DNA from 2 places in the Alkalibacterium iburiense genome. Region 2 is predicted to be linked to the other one. Evidence: predicted binding sites of a transcription regulator. Region 2 holds the regulator's gene; the other holds the start of a gene.
What was found. The regulator Rex, encoded in region 2, represses fermentation and respiration genes when NADH is low (regulators of the CRP and FNR family bind a similar motif). The targets are predictions, from matches to a motif close to TTGTGAANTANTTCACAA.

Region 1 (3,711 bases), on a different contig from region 2:
CCATTCTCCCCGCATCAAAGTGATGAAAAGAAATAGGCTTCATTCTATTATAAAACAAGATATAATGGAATCTGAAAAAGTCCTATCATTGCAAGAAGTATTGACGCTTTTCAACCAGTTAAACAAACATACTCTAGCGGATGAACAAACTAAAAGAGCGCATATAGAACGTGTAAAATTAAAGAGTTGAAAGCTAAAAGCAGACCCAATCGGATCTGCTTTTTTGTTGAACTTTGTTTGATAGAATTTAGAAATGATTCATTGCTACACCAGCTTCAGAGTATGGATGTGTTCCAACTAATTCTCCTAATACAAAATAACGATCGCCTGTATTTACATCATCAACATAAAAACAATTCATTAAAGACACAATAGCATTCCCATGTTCTTCAGCCAATTGATCTTCAATCATTTCTACTGCAGTAGGGGGAACAATTAACGTGTCATATACGTCGTATTCATATATCATCTCTTTATCATTCAATAAGATTTTATCCCCAATGTTCAATTCTTCTAGTCTGCCAAATAATTGACCACTATGAGTATAGTGCCCTGCCAGAGAATAGTTACTTTTCCCCATCGTCTGATTCTCTTTCATTGTCCCAACCCCAGCATTTAAAATCTGATTTGTAATCCCTTTAAAAATTGTCAACTGTACATCAATACTAGGAATAACGATTTGTCCTAAAACTAGATTGCTATCGAGATTAGCAGGATCAAAAAAAGTATCGGTTGGACTGATGTCATCAATGGCTGAAAAGTCAAATTCAGCTTCTGATTCCACATTACTTCGTAGTTGATTGGAGTCAAGAGTATGATACATGTCATCGACTCTAGTGACATGGTTATTGATATTATATTCTGCCATTTTTGGAAGAGAAAGCATGACTATCCCAATTACGATGAATAAAAGACCTATTAAAGTTACTATCCGACGTTTCATATTTAGTCTCCTCACTAAATATATTCTGAAAACCTTGAATCTTCATACATCTAGTGTAATTGAAAAAAATAAAATTACAACTTGTGTTACTGAGGCAACAACATATAATCTTTCATTTATCATTCAATAAAAAAGCTAAATAAAGACGTACATAGTCATTTAGTACTTTCGGATCGTATCCAGTGTACGTGTAAATTTTATTCAGTTTATATTGAAAAGAGTTTTTATGGATAAATAAATGTTCGGCGCTTCTAGACAAACTCTTATTAAATTCACCGTAAGTCAGCAGCACTTTTTTAAGTTCTACATACTCCGTTTCTGGAATACCCGATAAGATTTTATCTATAAAAGGTCTTTTGTTCTTTTTGGACAGGTGGGAGTATAGCAGTCCTAAATCCATGTCATTATATTCAAGTAATCCCTTTTTATCATAAGAGATATTCCAGCTGAGTGCATCACGAGCGTGCTGAAAGGCTTGGCTGGCCTCATCTTCTGAAAAGCTTAATGAGCTTACTCCAAAATAAAAAGGCGATTTGAAAGCAGAGCTTATTTTTTTGCCTAAAGAATCCAGTGTCTTTGAGACTGCTTGGGCATTACTATCTTGTATGAGTAGAAACAGCTGATTATTAAGTATGGTGTATTTATATTGGGAAGTATGAAAGAACTCTTGATCCAGTAGGGTATAGAGATCCTCATAGCGAAAAGATCCTTCCCAATCTAATTGCCCAACTGCTGAAATATGTGGTCTTGAATAATCATAACTGAAAACATCTGGCTCCTCAAAAGATGAAGGGGCCGTATGATAGGTAAGGAGTTTTTCAATGATATACCTTGATTGATTTCTTTTCTGCAGAGTAATATTTTTCAGAAAGTCTTCTTTAATCAAAATTTCAGTCATCTTCTTAATGATTTCTCCATTTTTCATGACCTTTTCCTTTTCACCAGTGATTCCTATAACTCCAATGACTTCTTTTTCAAATGTGATGGGCATATTGATTCCTTTTTTGCTGCCAGTGAACTGATTGTTACATTCAATCACTAGAGGCTGTCTTGTTTTTAAGACCGTTTCTGCACCTCCGTGAAAATTCCCGATTCGAGAAGAATCTGTGCTGGCAATGATGATGGCTTGACTGTTCATGAAGTTAATCTCCTGAGAAAGAACAATTTTCATCTGTGAGACGATTTCTTGAGCAATAGTAGCGGAAATTTCCATTTTAAACCTCCTATATGGATTCATCTCTTATTATATTTGGTCTGCAGGACAAAAACAATGCTCAATAAATTAGTCTTGAAGATATAGTAAACGGATTCACTAAAGAGTAAGATTAGCTTACAACAGATACATAAGGAGGAAGAAAATTGGATATACAAGTAACTGCTTTAGGAGCCGTAATTGGACTCATTATTGCAATCGCTTTAATTTTTATAAAAACACCATCTGTTTACGGGTTGTTAGTTGGTGCTTTAGCTGGAGGATTAATTGGTGGAGCGAGTTTAAGTGATACAATCACCTTGATGATCGGAGGAGCTCAAGGGATGATGACGGCCATTTTGCGTATTTTAGCAGCCGGTATATTAGCTGGTGTCCTCATCGAAACAGGAGCGGCTGAATCCATCGCACGCACTATCATTTCAAAAATTGGGGAAACGCGAGCCTTGTTTGCTTTAGCGTTAGCCACTTTGATTCTAACCGCTGTAGGGGTATTTATCGATATTGCCGTTATTACCGTTGCCCCAATTGCTTTGATTATTGCCAAGAATGCCAAGTTAAGTAAAACGTCTATTTTACTTGCTATGATTGGTGGAGGAAAAGCCGGTAACATCATGTCACCAAATCCTAACACAATTGCTGTATCAGATGCGTTTGGGACACCTTTGACTTCAGTGATGCTAGCAGGAGTGATTCCTGGGATTTTCGCTTTATTTGTTACTTACTTTTTAGCTAAACGCTTAACGAACAAAGGGGTAGAAGTGGCGCTGGAAGATGTGGATACGGATGAACTGACAGATAAGGAATTACCTAGCTTTATAACAGCCTTATCCGGACCGATTGTAGCCGTTCTTTTACTTTCACTCAGACCTGTGTTTGATATTGTCATTGACCCTATGGTTGCCTTACCTTTAGGGGGAATCGCCGGTTCACTCATTATGGGTAAATTCAAAGGAATTATCGATCAAGCGTCCTTTGGATTAAGTAAAATGTCTAACGTCGCTGTTCTTTTAATCGGAACAGGTTTAATTGCTGGAATTATTTCAAATTCCACATTAGGCGATGTCCTAGTTAATTTCATTGCCAATATTGGCTTGCCAGAATATTTACTTGCTCCATTTGCCGGGATTATGATGTCTGCCGCTACGGCTTCAACCACGTCAGGATCCATTGTCGCGAGCTCTGTATTTAGTACAACGCTTATGGAGTCTGGTGTGTCGGCTATTGCTGGTGCCGCTATGATTCATGCAGGCGCAACCGTTTTAGACCACTTGCCACACGGTAGTTTTTACCATGCAACCGGTGGAAGTGTCATGATGAGTTTTAAAGATAGATTGAAAGTCATTCCTTATGAATCATTAGTCGGACTCGTTATTACGATCATTTCCGTGATCATTTTCGGACTATTTGGATAAAACAGAAAGAAGAGAAAGGATAAGATTATGAAAATTGTTATCGCACCTGATTCATTTAAAGAAAGCATGACGGCTCTGGAGGCTGCCACAGCCATTGAAGAAGGCTTTAAAAAAATCCTGCCCAATGAAGAGTACGTGAAAAT
Region 2 (3,711 bases):
TTGGCGATAGTTACCCCGTCATTAGTAATTTGAGGTGCTCCAAAAGACTTATCCAATATAACGTTTCGCCCTTTTGGACCTAGTGTAACTTTAACTGTATCTGCTAACTTGTCTACTCCGCGAAGCATAGCTGCACGTGCGTTTTCAGAAAATTTAATATCTTTAGCCATGTGTATGTCCTCTCCTTAGTTAAGTAATAGTGATCGACTTAATTATTCCACAATCGCAATAATGTCTGTATCTTTTACAACGAGGTATTCTGTTCCATCATATTTGACTTCTGAACCAGCATATTTTTCAAATACGACTTCGTCACCAACTGATACATCAACCGCTGCACGTTGGCCGTTATCTAATACTCTGCCTTCTCCTACGGCAATAACTTTTGCTGTCTGAGGTTTTTCTTTAGCAGAATCTGGTAATACAAGCCCACTTGCAGTTGTTTCTTCTACTTTTTGTACTTCAAGCAGTACTCTATTTCCTAAAGGTTTTAACATGTTGAAATCCCTCCGTATAATATTAGTCGTTATTTTTATTCACTAGTCTACTAGTGAGATGTGAGTGTTAGCACTCTAAGGTGTCGAGTGCTAACTCCACTTATTAGTATATTCAAAACTCATGAATCTTGCAAGTCCTAAATTTGAAAAAAATAGATTTCTTCCTTTGTGGAAACCCTTCTTGATTTGTGTTAAATTACTAGTATTATGGATTTTAATTGCTAAAGGATGAAACTAATGAACCTTAACCGAAGTAATAAGAAAGCTGCTACACAAATCATTGTACTTTATATTATTATTCAGTTAGTCACAGCCATTGTGCCTTTTTACTTTCCAGAATCTTCAGGACCAGAACTCTTCCTCACTTTTTCCATTGTGATGTTCAGCTTGGGAGCTCTTGGAATGATATGGATTGTTAGAAGACAGCAGATGCAATTTGATTTCGAAGATTCTTTTTCACAACAGCGCAAAGAAATCCTCACTTGGGGGATTGCAGGGGTGTTTATAGCCTTATTTGTACAAAATATTGCGAGCATCATCGAAGTGATCGTCTTAAATTCCCCCATGGAATCTCAAAACACAGAACAGATTATGCAAATTGTATCAAGTTACCCTGTCTTTTTAATTCTAGCAGGTATTGCCGGACCAATAATGGAAGAATTTGTCTTTAGAAAAGCCATATTCGGTATGCTTATTGATAAAATCGGAGGCATAGGAGCAGCGGTAGTCAGCTCTTTACTTTTTGCTTTTATCCATTTTGACGGTTTACTGTTAGTTTATTCATCTATGGGCTTTGTGTTTGCGTGGCTTTACTACAAAACGAAAAATATTTGGACTCCCATTATTGCTCACTGCTTGATGAATATTATGGCAGTTGTTCTTAACTTGCTTTAAATGAAAGGTCTTAATAGGACTAAAAGATAGAAAGGATTCAAGATGACTGAAAAACAAATCAAATTTCAAATTGGCTTTAAATATGTCTTCTTCCTGCTTTTTCTTTACTTTACAATTGATTCAGTAGGTTCAAGCGGATGGAGCCTTTTCTCCATACTTTTTGCCCTTATTGCGACAAGAGACTTTGTTCAAGGGACGCGTTTAGCAGAAGTCTATTATCGAATAAAAAAACATCAGAAGAAAAACTGACATCCATGCAGTGATTCCTCTCATAACTAAAAGCACGACCCTTTTTCCTTATTTAATAAAGGAAGTAGGGTCGTGCTTTTGTCTGTGCTAGTCGTTATAAAAAAGATCGTCTAATGGATTATCTGCCTCTTCTTCTGAATCATCTGCAAAATCCTGGTAATAGTTAATGAAGTAGATAAGTGTCTGTAATTCATTTGTTAAGTCAACATTATGAACCCGTACGCCTTTAGGTACCGTGACTCGGATTGGTGTAAAGTTCATAATCCCTTTCGCTCCCCCTTCAACCAGCTTATCTGTCATCTCTTGTGCAATATCAGAAGGAACGGTCAAAATAGCCACATCAATCTGCTGCATATCCAGTTGTTCAATCAATTCATCTACATGATAAATAGGGACACCCTGATGAATTGTTCCAATAAGGTCTTCATGAACATCAAACCCAGCACTGATTCGAATATTATTGTTGCGACGGAAATTGTAATTTAATAGGGCTTGTCCTAAATTTCCAACTCCAACTAAGGCAACATTCGTTAAGCGATCTTGATTTAATTTTTTACTGAAGAAATTCATTAAGGATTCGACATCGTACCCGTATCCTCTTTTTCCAAGTGCACCAAAGTAAGAGAAATCTCGTCTAATAGTGGCACTGTCTACTTTTACTGCTTCACTTAACTTAGCTGAAGAAACTCGTTCTTTTCCGGCTTCATATAAAAAGCGTAAATAGCGATAATATAAAGGCAATCTTCTTGCTGTTGCTTTTGGTATTTTCTTTTCTGCCATGTTTATTCTCCTCTTTTAAATATATAACTTTAGGGTTTCATCCTCAATCAGTCAATTCTTTTTGTGCATTCACAAACTAGTGACCTTAGAACATAATTTATTATACCACTATTATGAGTAAAATAAAGATTTATCTCTAAAGGAAAGCTTAAAGTTTCATAAACAGCCCATTACTCTTCTTGTTCATTTGTGAACGTTACCACTGATTATGCACATATTACTTTAAGTTAGTTATCCCGTAACAGGGACCAGATAGGGTTTGTTAACGTGTGCGATTATGCTAAACTAAGAGAAGATAAGATTGCTTAGAAAAAGAGGAAACTATCATGATTGTATTACAAACTCAAAAAATTGCACGACATTTCGGAGCTGAAACGCTCTTTGATAATGTTTCTTTAGAGATTAAAGACTCCTCTAAAATAGGATTAGTTGGTCGAAATGGAGCTGGAAAAACAACCCTTCTGGATATCATTTCAGGCAAAACGGAACCAGATGAGGGGGAAATTCACAAGAAAAAAGATATGACTATTGGATATCTTGATCAACATACAGGCTTGGAGTCTTCCCTCACGATTTGGGAAGAAATGTTCAAAATCGCCGAACCTTTAATGGCTATTCAATCAGAAATGACCCAGTTGGAAAAGCAAATCAGTGATCCGCATTTAGATCACTATACAGTAGAATATAAAGATCTTCTTAGTCGATATGATGCGCTTCAAATCCGCTTTCAGGAAAATAACGGATATGGCATTGAAAGTGAGATCAAATCTGTCCTTCATGGTTTTCGCTTTTACGAAGAAGATTACAATACACCTATTGAACAACTCTCTGGTGGTCAAAAAACACGATTGGCCTTAGCCCGTTTATTATTAGAAAAGAAAGATTTACTGGTTTTAGACGAACCCACAAACCATTTAGATATCGATACATTGGCCTGGTTAGAAAGCTATCTTCAAAGCTACACAAAAGCTCTCTTAATTGTCTCTCACGACCGGTATTTTTTAGACAAAGTGGTAAATGAGATTTATGAGGTCTCCAGAGGCAGTGTGTCTCATTATCCTGGAAATTACTCTGCTTATTTGGATTTAAAGGCTGAAAGAATCAAACGAGAATGGAAAGTATTCGAAAAACAACAAAAGAAGATGGCTAGTCTGGAAGATTTTGTGGCACGTAATATCGTGCGCGCATCCACTACTAAACGGGCACAAGCCCGTCGCAAGCAACTTGAAAAGATGGAGCCTTTATCTAAGCCCATGGGGGATGAAAAAAGTGCCCATTTTCAGTTTCTTAC

Region 1: the regulator Rex is predicted to act here: its motif matches at 2,241-2,258, upstream of ABDZ53_RS09200 (GntP family permease).

What each region holds. Positions count from the first base shown of each region.
Region 1 is NZ_BAAACW010000110.1:43,675-47,385, forward strand. It holds gene ABDZ53_RS09185 (nuclease-related domain-containing protein) at 1-190, shown strand, start outside; gene ABDZ53_RS09190 (class A sortase) at 248-943, opposite strand; gene ABDZ53_RS09195 (CdaR family transcriptional regulator) at 1,056-2,156, opposite strand; gene ABDZ53_RS09200 (GntP family permease) at 2,303-3,568, shown strand; gene ABDZ53_RS09205 (glycerate kinase) at 3,596-3,711, shown strand, end outside.
Region 2 is NZ_BAAACW010000039.1:47,547-51,257, forward strand. It holds gene groL (chaperonin GroEL) at 1-170, opposite strand, end outside; gene groES (co-chaperone GroES) at 213-497, opposite strand; gene ABDZ53_RS03300 (CPBP family intramembrane glutamic endopeptidase) at 735-1,391, shown strand; gene ABDZ53_RS03305 (DUF4305 domain-containing protein) at 1,434-1,640, shown strand; gene ABDZ53_RS03310 (redox-sensing transcriptional repressor Rex) at 1,728-2,420, opposite strand; gene ABDZ53_RS03315 (ABC-F family ATP-binding cassette domain-containing protein) at 2,747-3,711, shown strand, end outside.